DNA from 4 places in the Paenibacillus sp. WG02 genome. Region 3 is predicted to be linked to each of the others. Evidence: riboswitches for the same ligand, from Rfam matches in the RefSeq annotation. Region 3 holds a riboswitch; each other region holds the start of a gene.
What was found. A riboswitch is a leader RNA that binds a small molecule or an ion and turns the genes downstream of it on or off. The one in region 3 is predicted to bind cyclic di-AMP.
Positions count from the first base shown of each region.

Region 1: it holds a riboswitch for cyclic di-AMP, as region 3 does, so the genes downstream of both, ACBP55_RS07135 (stalk domain-containing protein) here and ACBP55_RS04520 (C40 family peptidase) in region 3, are expected to answer to the same signal.
Region 2: it holds a riboswitch for cyclic di-AMP, as region 3 does, so the genes downstream of both, ACBP55_RS20635 (CAP domain-containing protein) here and ACBP55_RS04520 (C40 family peptidase) in region 3, are expected to answer to the same signal.
Region 4: it holds a riboswitch for cyclic di-AMP, as region 3 does, so the genes downstream of both, ACBP55_RS34925 (APC family permease) here and ACBP55_RS04520 (C40 family peptidase) in region 3, are expected to answer to the same signal.

Region 1 covers NZ_AP036016.1:1,486,610-1,489,739, forward strand. The annotation lists gene ACBP55_RS07125 (DHH family phosphoesterase) at 1-738, shown strand, start outside; gene ACBP55_RS07130 (hypothetical protein) at 821-991, shown strand; gene ACBP55_RS07135 (stalk domain-containing protein) at 1,161-1,952, opposite strand; cyclic di-AMP (ydaO/yuaA leader) riboswitch at 1,957-2,109, opposite strand; gene ACBP55_RS07140 (hypothetical protein) at 2,272-2,562, shown strand; gene ACBP55_RS07145 (PspA/IM30 family protein) at 2,589-3,130, shown strand, end outside.
Region 2 covers NZ_AP036016.1:4,556,249-4,559,378, reverse strand. The annotation lists gene ACBP55_RS20645 (ABC transporter ATP-binding protein) at 1-561, opposite strand, end outside; gene ACBP55_RS20640 (XapX domain-containing protein) at 998-1,156, shown strand; cyclic di-AMP (ydaO/yuaA leader) riboswitch at 1,332-1,464, shown strand; gene ACBP55_RS20635 (CAP domain-containing protein) at 1,470-2,120, shown strand; gene ACBP55_RS20630 (GNAT family N-acetyltransferase) at 2,351-2,806, shown strand; gene ACBP55_RS20625 (DUF402 domain-containing protein) at 2,835-3,130, shown strand, end outside.
Region 3 covers NZ_AP036016.1:965,603-968,732, reverse strand. The annotation lists gene ACBP55_RS04525 (hypothetical protein) at 1-22, opposite strand, end outside; gene ACBP55_RS04520 (C40 family peptidase) at 206-1,102, opposite strand; cyclic di-AMP (ydaO/yuaA leader) riboswitch at 1,105-1,264, opposite strand; gene ACBP55_RS04515 (permease) at 1,331-1,927, opposite strand.
Region 4 covers NZ_AP036016.1:7,742,031-7,745,160, reverse strand. The annotation lists gene ACBP55_RS34930 (ABC transporter substrate-binding protein) at 1-832, opposite strand, end outside; cyclic di-AMP (ydaO/yuaA leader) riboswitch at 1,165-1,315, shown strand; gene ACBP55_RS34925 (APC family permease) at 1,413-3,130, shown strand, end outside.

The DNA of each region.
Region 1 (3,130 bases), 520 kb from region 3:
AACGATCTCTTTTATCTAATTTCCATCGAAGAATTCGAGGAAAAAATGGTGGCTCGCATTCAGAAAAGTGAGCAATTTGCGTTTGACTCCTTTGAAGAAAAAATTTTGGATATGGAAGAAGAAAAAATTGAACGCTATGTGCGCAGAAAAAAGAGAGAAATCATCCACTCTCGTATAGATGACCATCATGTAGGGATTGTTCATGCGGAATCCTATCATTCTGAACTTGGAAACGATTTGGGCAAAGAAAACCCTCATCTGGATTACATCGCAATCATGAATATGGGCGGTAAAAAGATAAGCTTTCGAACGATTCACGATCACATCGACGTCTCGGAAATTGCGGGTCTTTATGGAGGAGGAGGCCATGCGAAAGCATCCGGTTGTTCAATGACAGAAGAAGCTTATCAATTTTATGTTGCGAAGCCATTTCCAATGGAACCCATTCGCGCGGATGCAAATAAAAATACATTTAACACGAAAAATTCTGTGTATGGATCACTTTATGAGAATAGAAATGAACAGCAAGTGTTTATTTTTCCTTCTGGAGGCAGATGGGAAATCGATGTGGATGGGGTCGAATCCAACCAACATTTTTCTACTTTTGAAGAGGCAGAACGTTATGTTAAAAGGGAGTATGCAGCTTGGTTAGTTCGGGACGAAACGTATGTTTCATTCCTAATGGAGCATATGGCGGCAAGAAAAACTAAAACCCTCGAGGGTAGTTCAGTCATATAAAGAGCAACGCCAGTTCCAGATAACTGGGATAAAATGCAAGCCGCCTTCTCATACTAACTATGAGACAATGGAGGTGAATGCAATGCCCAAAAATGACGCCGATCCCAAGCATGACCGCGAAGATAACAAAGCAGATAAGAAAAACAATCAGCAGAATAACGCTAATTTCATGGAAGAAGCTCAAACGCTATCGAGCAACGAGGCACCTGATTACGTTCCAAGTTTAAATGGTATCCCCAAAAATCAAGTTTAAGTAACTACTGCAGGCTGCTCTTCTCGTCACTAGTATGATGGGAGAGCAGCCTTTCTAGTGCAATATTAGCAGAAGGAGGTGCGTGGATGAGCCCTTCCACCATAAATAAAAAAAGCTGATTTCTTGAGAATATAATCTCAGAAACCAAGCTTTTTTTTATTTCAGCCGTTTAATTGGATAGCTTGTACACTTTAATGGTTTGGATACCAAACTTTTGCAAGGATTGCTTGGATCCTGGGATAAAGATATCAATACGTTTTCCTTTGATTGCACCGCCAGTATCTGTTGCGTAAGCATACATGCCGCCTGCAGGGAGGCCATTGAAATTATAACCTTCTATATAGAGCTTAGACCCTAGAGGAATCACCGACGGATCTACAGCAACGGTTCCAATACCTAATGGATTACCCATATAATCGATAGCTCCGTAGCCGCCATTTTCAGATGGATCTGCTGAATAGGCAGTAGATTGAAATAATTCATAATCTGGCGCGTGCTGATTGCCATCTTTACTTAGAATAGCTAATTTGCTGCTAGCGTCCCACTGAACGGGAATATTGGATGCTTTGCTTAAGAACCGAAGAGGCACGTATACGCGTCCATTTTGGAATTCTGCATGTGTGTCCATCTCGACAGGAGTGCTATCGATTTTGGCTTCTTTTTGTCCCGATACTAAGGTGATCGAATGTTTGTTGTTATTTAACGTGACTTTGATCTCATCGCCTTCTTTTTGCCACTTCACGTCATAACCAAGCTTCTCCGTTACGAAACGAATCGGTACTTGGGTAGCATGATTGTCATCCAAAAATGGCTGAGCATCCGGAAATTGAACAAGCTCATCATTGACTTGCACTTTCACATCCATCTCAGCGGCATGCGCCGAAAATGGGGAAAGAAAGCCTCCTGCCAACACTGTTAAAGACACAGCAAGGCTAGTTAACCCTTTAGTAATTGTATGCAATTGGTAATCCTCCTTCAATGAGCCTTCGAGGTTAGTTGACGGGTTCGGGAAGAAGGTTCTCCCTAGTCTGCTCCTTTGAAGAGCAAATATTCACCCCATGTAAATCGTCCCCCGTACCGGCACTTTGTCTGTGCACCGGACTCGGCTTCAAATAGTTTAGCATTCGAGGCTCTGTGGGACAACGGCCAAAATATGGATGGAGGTCTTAGAAGGTACTGGACTTAGGTCTAGGTACAAAAACAGTCGCGAGTCCGTTTTGACGAATACCGGTTTCAGGTACGATAGAAGCATGAAGAATACGTGAAGGGCGGTAAGCAGAATGAGTATGGATCGATCGAAAGGGTTGGCATTGGTTTTAATTACGGCAGGTATACTTATTTCTCTGCATCAGTTGGGCAGTCATATTCATTTAATGGGATTATTATTCCCAGCAGCGATGCTTGGATTAGGCTATGTAGGCATTAAGAATGGGAAGAAAATAGGATGGTTTATCGCCGGCTTAGGCGGCTTAATTTTGACCATTAAACTATCAGGCTTAATCGCGATTGCATTCGCAATAGGTTTAGTGATGTATGGTTTTCATTTGCTGAAGAAACGAAATGAATTTTAAATCTTAAGAAATGGGGGTGTAACTTCATGAATATATTGAATCGCATTGGCAAAATGGCGGAAGCTGCATGGCAAGAAACGGCCGGCAAGCTTGAGCATCAAGAACGGGGAAGCAGCGTGATTGAGAAGCTGGAACAGCGCTACGAGGAGGCGCTGCAGCGGACTATTGAGCTGCGACAACACATTGTGAACGCAGAGGAGATGGCGCAGCTGCGCGGCGAGCAGGCCGAGCTGGCGATGCGCGCCGGCGATGAGGAGCTCGCGCGGCTAGCACTCTTAGAGAAGCAGCGCGAGGAAGTCGCTTGCGAGCACTACCGCGCGCAGTATGCGAGCAGCCAGGACATGTGCCTGGCGCTCGCGGATGAACTGCGCGGGCTGCGTGCAGGGCACGCAGCCGAGGGGGCTCGGGTGCAGCCGCCGGGCAGCGGGCTGCACGGGAAAGAGGCTCGCGACGCATGGCGCGAGCTGGAAGTGACCGGCCGCGAGCTCGGCCGGGAAGCGCTGCAGGGGCTCCGCGAAGCAGGCCGCCTGTCGCAAGAGACGCTGAAGGAAGCCGGCGGCAACCTTCA
Region 2 (3,130 bases), 3.6 Mb from region 3:
TCTTAGCTTTTTATATAACGTTTTGACAGAAAAGGCGTATAAGGGAAATACAGCTATAGCTACCATGGTTAGACCAAAATCCATATGAATCATAAATGCGATAGCGATTGTAAGGGTGAATAAATCGAGCCACACATTCATTAATCCTGTTTCAACGATACTTTTCGTTTGTTCAGCATCATTTATCATTCGAGAAATAATTTCGCCTGTTCTATGATTCTGATAATAACGCAAGGATAGCTTTTGAATATGAGCATAAAGCTGATTGCGTAAATCGTACAGAATACGACTCGTTGTTAATTGTGCAAAATACTGTCGAAGGTATTCAATTGGAGCTCTTATAATAACAAAAAGTACAAAAGCAAATATCATCACCTCAATCAGCTTTTGCGTCTTTTCTGCTATTGAAATAGTACTCAATAACAAATCATCGATGATATATTTCATAATTAAAGGTAAGGTTAAAGGAATTGCGAATTTGACCATACCAATGAGAATGGTGATAAGAACAAGTTTCCAATACGGCTTAACAAATTTGAAATATAACTTGAAACTAGTCATTTAGACAAACTCCTTAGTAAAACTAATGATAGAGAAACCCTTTAAACCAGACCTATTATAGCAATCCTTATCGGATATTCAAAGACATAATTATTTCGCAGTTTTTCACCTTCGGATCGTGCTAAATGATCAAAATCCGGGTGACTTTCCTAAGCAATCGACTAAAAAAAATGAGAGTTTTTTTGTTTACAAGTTAAGCAAAGATATAAAGGGATATTTCAGTTCCTATTGTAGTAATAAATGACAGTCTTTTGAAGCAAATTATGGAGAACGAACACGGTATAGGACAGACGATAGTCGAAGGCTGTTTGCGTAAGACAAATGTGACTGTACCTACCCGACGGTTTGTTATTATCGGATATGGAACGTGTGGAAGCGGTGTGGCTCGATAATTACGATTTTAAAGATGCAGTCTAACAATCGAGGTGTCTAAAGAATGAAGGAACTTCTGCTGTCATTAGGAGCAGGTTTAATTATTGGTATTATCTTCAAAGTGTTGAAGCTGCCTTTGCCCGCACCGCCTGTACTGTCGGGTATTCTAGGTATTGTTGGTATTTATGCAGGCGGAAAGCTAATGGAATTGTTTCTAAAATAGGAAGCAGGCCTAATTAGAAAAAGGAGGAGTTTGATCGGGTTTCATCCTTCTTTTTCTATCTTGTTATTGCAGCTTCGAACCGGCTGATACCGCTTACAAAATATTGTTGGAAAATTTTGAGTCATGTTCTCGATGATTTCACATGTTACAATTTATAAGATTCAAGTGGATCAAATAACTCAGAAGGCCGAAGCTTTCTATAAGCACGGGGGACCCATTATTTGGGGTGAAGCCGCTAACTGCGGCCGGGTGATTACTCTTTGACCCGAATCCGACAGCTAACCTCGCAGGCCGCAAAAAGGAGAGGTTTATTTTGAAACGTTACAAAAAACTTGTGGTTACCAGCGCAATTGGATTGAGCATCCTCGTTGGGGCGAGCGCGGCAATGGCCTCACCAGCAACCCACACGGTATCGGGCAATGATACGATGTGGTTAATATCCAAGAAGTATGGCGTTAGCCTTTCTTCGTTGATTAAAGCGAACCCTCAGATTGCCAATCCGAACGTGATCTGGTCTGGTATGAGCCTCAACATTCCTGGCAGCACAAGCACAAATGCAGGTACCAAAACGCCTATTACGACTGCGCCATCCCAATCAACTTTTGCTAGCCAAGTGGTTAACATCGTTAACCAGGAACGAGCAAAGGCTGGACTTCGTCCATTAGCTAGCAACAGTGCACTAACCGCTATGGCTTTGGACAAAGCAAAAGATATGTACAATAACGGCTATTTCGATCATACCTCGCCGACCTACGGGTCTCCATTTGATATGATGAGCAAATACGGCATTCGCTATTCCTACGCAGGTGAGAACATTGCGAAAGGTCAACAAACGCCTGAAGCTGTCATGACAGCTTGGATGAACAGCACAGGTCATCGTCAAAACATTCTAAGCCCCAACTTCACCCAAATCGGTGTTGCTTATTATAACGGCGAATGGGTACAGGAATTCATAAGTAACTAAGACAGTATTGTATGTCTGCAGAATATTTTAAGTATAACCAGCAACCTTATGTTGCTGGTTTTTTCATTGTAAAGGAAGATTTCTCTGACACTGTCGACGAGCCACGGCTCGAGGAGCTCGCTGAGTGAAAGATCATTCCGCCTTGAAACTGATTCCTCTTGTATAGTTGAAAATGAATATATTAAAACGTATTATAGTGATTAAAAAATAGAAACTTAGGAGTGATTTGAATGGATATTAAAATAGATGATTTAACTGGACCTAAAGTGGTTGCATTAATTGGAGAACATCTGCAGGACATGGCATCTCTCTCTCCGCCAGAAAGTACACATGCTCTGGATCTGGATAATTTGAAAAAACCAGAAATTACTTTCTGGAGTGGATGGGAACAAGATGAATTAGTGGGTTGCGGGGCAATGAAGGAACTTGATCGTCAACACGGCGAAATAAAATCAATGCGAACTTCTTCCTCCCATCAAAGAAAAGGCGTCGCCAAACGAATCCTTGAGCACATAATTGAAGAAGCCAAGAGACGTGGGTACCAACGGGTAAGTTTGGAAACGGGTTCAATGGAAGCTTTCGAACCAGCTAGACGACTGTATGCAAGTTTTGGGTTTCAATATTGCCAGCCGTTTTCGGATTACATAGAGGACCCTAATAGTGTATTTATGACAAAGGAATTATAAGTTTAATTCAAACCATAAGGATGAATCAATGAACAATCTGATAACAATTCAGGCTTTAAAATACGGAGACCAGCTACATTATGAGTGGAACACAACTATATTAGAAAAGACGGATTCACACATTTTTGTCCTAGGAAATTACGGAAGAAAATTAAATCATTACACGAAGCAAAAAGTATTTACCATAGAGGCTTGGACGATTGAATATTTCTCATTTCATTCATGGTTTACGGTTAGTGCCGATGTCGTTGGCGGTAACATCCAACAATTCTATTGCAATATTAATCAACCAGCAAAGATCAAAGGAAACGTTGTTTCTTTTGT
Region 3 (3,130 bases):
TTTTCCAGACACTTAATTGCATGCGGTTCGTGTCACCTGCTTTCTTCCAAACATTTCTTCATTATAGGCTAAAAACCATAAAATTTCGATAAAAATCGCAATATTTCGCATAAAAAAAGAACATCTGCCTTCTATGCTTTCATTCGAAAGATTCATAGAAAACAAATGCCCATGGAATTAATCCTTTTTTCACCACATGGCTTACTTACAAAACTCTTTTGGCTCCCACATATCTGGATCCCCAGTATGAACTGGCGAGACTATCTATCCTTACACCTCTTGACGTTGTCGCCGAAATGAATTGATCATTTCCCAGATAAATCCCTACGTGGTTCACACTTCCTGCAGCAAAAAACACAAGATCTCCAGCCTTCAAGTCCATAACCCTGGTTCCTGCTTCATCGTACATTTGGACCGCAGTTCTGGGTAGATCAATACCTTTAGCTTCGTACAAATAGCGTACAAATCCGGAACAATCAAACCCTCTGGGTGTTGTGCCTCCCCAAACGTATGGCGTTCCCATGAACGTATTTGCTGTTTGCACGATTTGATCAGACATGGACGGTATAACTGCCGCTGCTACCTTTGGAGCTGGTGCTGGTGCTGGTGGCGGTGCAATCCAAGCTGGTTTGTGCGACTTGCCATCGACATTCACCATTGCAATACGATTCGCCTCATTCCATTCAATCGGAGAACCGAATGTTTCAGTGATGAAACGTAAGGGTACATAAGTATTACCTTGATAAAGCGTCGGACTGCTTTCCAGACTAATCTTCTTGCTGTTAACGATCGCTTGCTTCTCGTCGGTTGTCAGTTGAATCATCTGCTGCTTGTTCACCAACGTGACCACAATTTCGCTTTCTTGCTTCGCCCAGCCTACTTGATAACCCAATTTCTCAGATAATACGCGTAGAGGAACTTGCAATGTTCCTGTGTTGTCAATAAATGGCTGTACTTCTGGGAACTGAACCAACTCATCATTGACCTGGACTTTTACATTAGATGCAGATGATGCTGCTTGAACCGATGGAGCCGTAAACATGGATACTGCTGCGCAAACAAGTGCGCATGAACAAATAAAGCTTTTTGTAAAAAGTTTCAAAAATTGTTCCTCCTTGAAGCCTCCGAGGTTAGTTGACGGGTTCGGGAAGAGGTTTCCCTAGCGCGCTCAGTTTATTAAAACAGCTGAGCATTCATTCACCCCAAATAAAGAAGTCCCCCGTACCAGAGCTTTTGCTGCTCCGAGATTCGGCATTTTTTGTCTATGTTAGACTAGCATAATTTGACTGTTAGTTTCAACTTTTGCGCAGTGGTAATAGTATCCAAGAAATTATAAGTGCAAGACAAAATCTGAAATAAAGGAGGCAATCAACAGAACGGCCATGACTCCCCCTGCAAGATGTGCACGCCATATGAAGTTATCGTCTGGTGTCTTATATTTTGACAGTTTAGCGGTATTACGAAGTGTGCGAAAGTAAAGAATAGCCCCTACAATCACGAGAATAATCTCAATAGCCGCACTCACCCACGGCCACTGCCACAGACTAAATCCTACTAATGGAAGTCCTCCAACATTCCCCGGTAAGAATGGCATATCTGCACGATGAACGAGAAGATCAAGTATCCAGTGACTGAAGGTAAGCACTCCTATAGCTGCGCCTCCTCTTTTCCCCCATAATTTCCAAGCCAATAATCCCGATAAGATAGCAATGAGCAGCGCCCCAACTAATGAGTGTGTGTAATCAGCGTGAATAATCCCTTCCCCATAACCCGTACCCAGGCTTGTATCGATCGTTTCAATACTAGAAAGAAATAAGGGTACAAATACAACGTCAAGCAGCTGAGTACTAAGTATGAGCGCCCAGATCGGCACCTCCGGTGTTCTTGCTTTCAATGCTGCAGCAAGCCCAAAATGTCCAGCAAACATTTACATTCCCTCCCTTTTCGAACGCTTGAGAACACGGCTTTCAAGCCATCCACCTAAAACTGTAAATAAGAGCATAAATACAATAAATGACATGTCGAGACCCATTCCTTTCTGAATACTAATATAATTAGTATTTTAACTAATATAATTAGTTTATGCAAGTGCTTTTTCAGCACAAAAAAGAAGAAGCCTGAACGTCATCGTTCAAGCTTCGATTTCATGCATATGTGATTATGTCTTGAGACATGTCTAATTCGATATCGGTCCACGTCCGTTTCAATGCGATAATGTTGAAATTATCACTTTGAGAAGTTATTACGCTTTTGATTTCGCTTGTTGAATGATTCCTCTATTCGCTCCCATTAGAACCAGGTCAGACCGCCATTGAATCTCCAGAGTAATAAAGTGACTGGCTCCGTACGAAAATCAGTTGTCAGAGTCACAGGCTTGGATTAGCCTTGGCAAGTGAATCATGCAAAAAGTACATCAAATTTCATAACAATGATCTCATTTCTCAATATTCCTGCATTTTGTACATCAAAATCAGCTGAATTCGAACGTTTGGGCTCACTTTGGGAGATTTTGCTGTACTTTCTGCAGCTTCTGCCTCTCAAAAGTACGTTTATATTCAAAATACATGCACTTTTTGCATCTGTATTAGCTCAAAATCAGGCTCATCTACTCCGTTGAATTCAAGGACCGCTTGCTTGTCCTCCACGGGTTATCCTTCGATGCCTTCACGTACGGGATGCTAGTTCTTTTCAGCTTATCCTTAAATTTTCACCGGTGTGATGCACGTCCTACTCGGGTTTAACCTTCGAAGCCGTCACGTATGGTCGAACCCCTGCGGATTCTCATCCCTTCCCGCACAAACAACTAAAGTTGTACTACGTACAACTTTAATCAACCAAATCAAGCATTTTCTCTGCACATGTTGCAAAAAATGCAACAATTTAGACCCAAAGTGGCCTTTTAGTACGAATTAAGGCTAAATTGTTGTACAGCATACAACATCTCTTGCTTAGAGAGTAGAAAGCCAAAGAAATTGTTGCACGAAGTACAACTTCCCACTTATAGACAAGAAAAAGCACTCATACAGGCTTCCTAAATCCGACCGCCCCCTTCACCCTAAACCATACAGCGAACCCAACCGCGTTAAATAGGGTGGAATCCCTTCGTTTACCCCAAAAGAAAAAAAACCAC
Region 4 (3,130 bases), 1.7 Mb from region 3:
CCGACACGAAGCTTTCCACTGTTTCCGCAAAAGCCCAGTTCGTTGAATCCTTTGGCGAAGCTTCTTGATAAATTTTCGTGAATAATTCCATGGCTTGTTTCGCTTCCGGCGAGGAGAAGATCGTTTGACCGTCCTTCAAGAACATGGAGTCGTTCGGATTAATTTTATCACCGACAAACGCTTGCATAATCATGAGGGAGAAGTTATCGCCCCCTGCTCCGCCACGATACGCATATCCGTAACGATTCTTGGCTGGGTCAGTGAGCGCTTTGCCCTTTTCATAGACCTCTTGCCACGTTTTCGGCGGGGTTAATCCTTTTTCTTTGAACCAGTCTTGACGATAGTACAATACTTTCTGGTACAGCCCGTAAGGTATGTAATATGGCTTGTTATCAATGTATTCAGCTGCCATTTTAGCACTGTCGTTCAACGTCTTGTAATTCTCCCACTTCGTTGTAAACGGTTTCAGATCTTCGATGAAATTATTTGTTACAAATTGTTTTGCGGTATTATCTCGAACCTCGAGAACATCCAAACTTTCTTTCGCTCCCAGCATAGCAGCGATCTTCGTATCCGCATTCTGAAGCGGCGGCGAGATTAACTCTACTTTAATGGTTGGATTTTGCTTCTCGAATTCGCCGAGCATGTTTTTGAGAAGCGTTGTTCTTTCAGGGCTGGTCAAACTCTCAATCATTTTTAGTGTAACGGTCGCATTTTTGTCTCCGCCCGCGTTTCCCGTCTTCTCATCCGACGAGCAGCCTGCCAGTATCCCTCCTGCTAACATGACAATGGTTAACCCAGTGATCGACATCTTCTTTACAATAACAGTCATACGTGTGACCTCCCTATAAATTTTCTTAGTTCGATTTAACTGTGTGTCTATATAGCTATATAGCTGTACAGCTATCATACAGCTAAATCTTAAAGTAGTTGTATTTTTCTGTCAAGCGTAAAAAAAGACGAATCCACCAGTGATGCTCAACCCGGGCTATTCGCCAAATGTTAAAAATCCACGATGTAATAAGAGAATGGAAGTAAATCAATGAATGGCAGGATTGTAAGCGTATTATTGAGTGAATGTAGTGGTTGGAGTTATCTTTTTAAGTTTATTCAATCCTTTACTATGCTGTAAGAAGAGAGTAGTATTCAACTCGTACGTTACAGTTGAATATTTCGCTTAATTTTCTTATTAGAAAAGCGGGGGAACCAAAAGTTTTATGGGGTGAGTAAAGGTGCTTACGTATGGCACCATTTAGGGCAGATTCTCGCGGCCCGAACCCGACAGCTAACCTCGTAAGCGACCGTGGGAAGGAGAACATGTGTATAAACACAAGGTCTATCCTTGTGTTTTTTTGCGTCCTAAAACACAAGAATACGTCAGATATTAGGTTTAATTGGGGGAACTATCACGAATGACAAGCGACTCATTGAAAAAAATTATGTTTGGCAAACCGCTTAAATCCAGCGAAATGGAATCCGAAAAAATGCCGGTTTGGAAAGGACTGCCGATCCTATCCTCGGATGCCTTATCGTCAGTTGCTTACGGGACTGAGCAGATTCTTTTAGAACTTGCGACTGTTGGGGTTGCCGCTTTTGCGTTCTCTTTGCCTATTGCGTTATCCATTATTGCTCTGATTATGCTGCTAGTTTTGAGCTATAGACAAGTGATAGAGGCCTATCCGCAAGGTGGCGGAGCGTATATGGTTTCCAAAGAAAACCTAGGTATGGTGTGGGGAAGGCTGACTGGTGTTTCGCTGCTCATTGACTATACACTTACCGTTGCCGTTTCGATCTCTGCCGGCGTGCAGGCGATTACGTCAGCGTTTCCATCAGCGGTGCCGTATATTGTTCCGATTACTTTAGTTCTTGTGTGGATCATGGTTTGGCTTAATTTACGTGGAACATCGGAATCAGGTACGATTTTCGCTATTCCAACGTACTTTTTTATATTTTGTATTTTACTGCTAGTGGGCAAAGGTATATACGATATGCTGACGGGTTCCATTAATATGCATCCTATAGTGTTTGCTCCGAGTTCAATGACAAGCTCATTGACGTTATTCGTCCTTTTAAAAGCATTTTCCTCGGGGTGTTCCGCCGTGACAGGGATCGAGGCCATCTCCGATGCCGTGCCACATTTCCGCACACCATCCGTTAAAAACGCGAAGCGCACGTTAGTTTCCTTAGGGACACTTTTGGCTATCGTGTTTGGAGGCGTAACGGTATTAGCTTTGGGTTATGGTATTGTACCTGATCCTAATGGCCATACATCCGTCTTATCGATGGTGACAGAGCAGGCTTTTGGTCGTGGGGCGATGTACTATGCAACTCAAATTGGTACCATGCTCATTCTGGTTTTGGCTGCAAATACTAGCTTCAACGGCTTTCCAATCTTAGCATCCATTATGGCACAGGATAAAAACTTTCCGCGTATGTTCTCGTTCCGAGGAGACCGACTTTCGTTCCACTATGGGATTATCACGCTTGGTGTGCTTGCCAGTATTCTTCTGATTGGTTTCAAAGGTAAGACAGATGCACTCATTCCTCTATATGCGATTGGCGTGTTTTTATCTTTTACACTTGCGCAAGGCGGCTTGGTTCGTAAATGGTTGAGAGAGCGAGTGAAAGGTTGGATCGGAAAGCTGCTCATCAATGGTTTAGGCGGGATCGTTTCTCTTGTTGTTTTGCTCATATTTTCCATAACTAAATTTGCCGAAGGTGCGTGGATTGTTATTATTATAACCCCGCTGCTGCTTTGGTTAATTACGAAAATTAGTCATCACTACGATGATGTAGCGAAGCAATTGCGTATTGATATAACGATTGAGCGGGTTTGCACGAAGGAGCCTTTGATTATTGTGCCTGTGGCGGGCATTCATCGGGTTGTGGCACAGTCCTTGAACTATGCGAAATCGTTGTCGCCAAACGTGATTGCCTTCTATGTATCGTTCTCAGATGAAGATGAAGAATTGATGCAGGAGAAGTGGGATAAATGGGATCCGGGCGTTCGATTGGTTATTTTTAAATCGCGTTATCGGACGATACTTAAGCCGCTTGCTGAATTTATTGAGAGAATTGACACACATGTTTCGGAAAAACAAAACATTATGGTCATTCTACCGCAATTTAT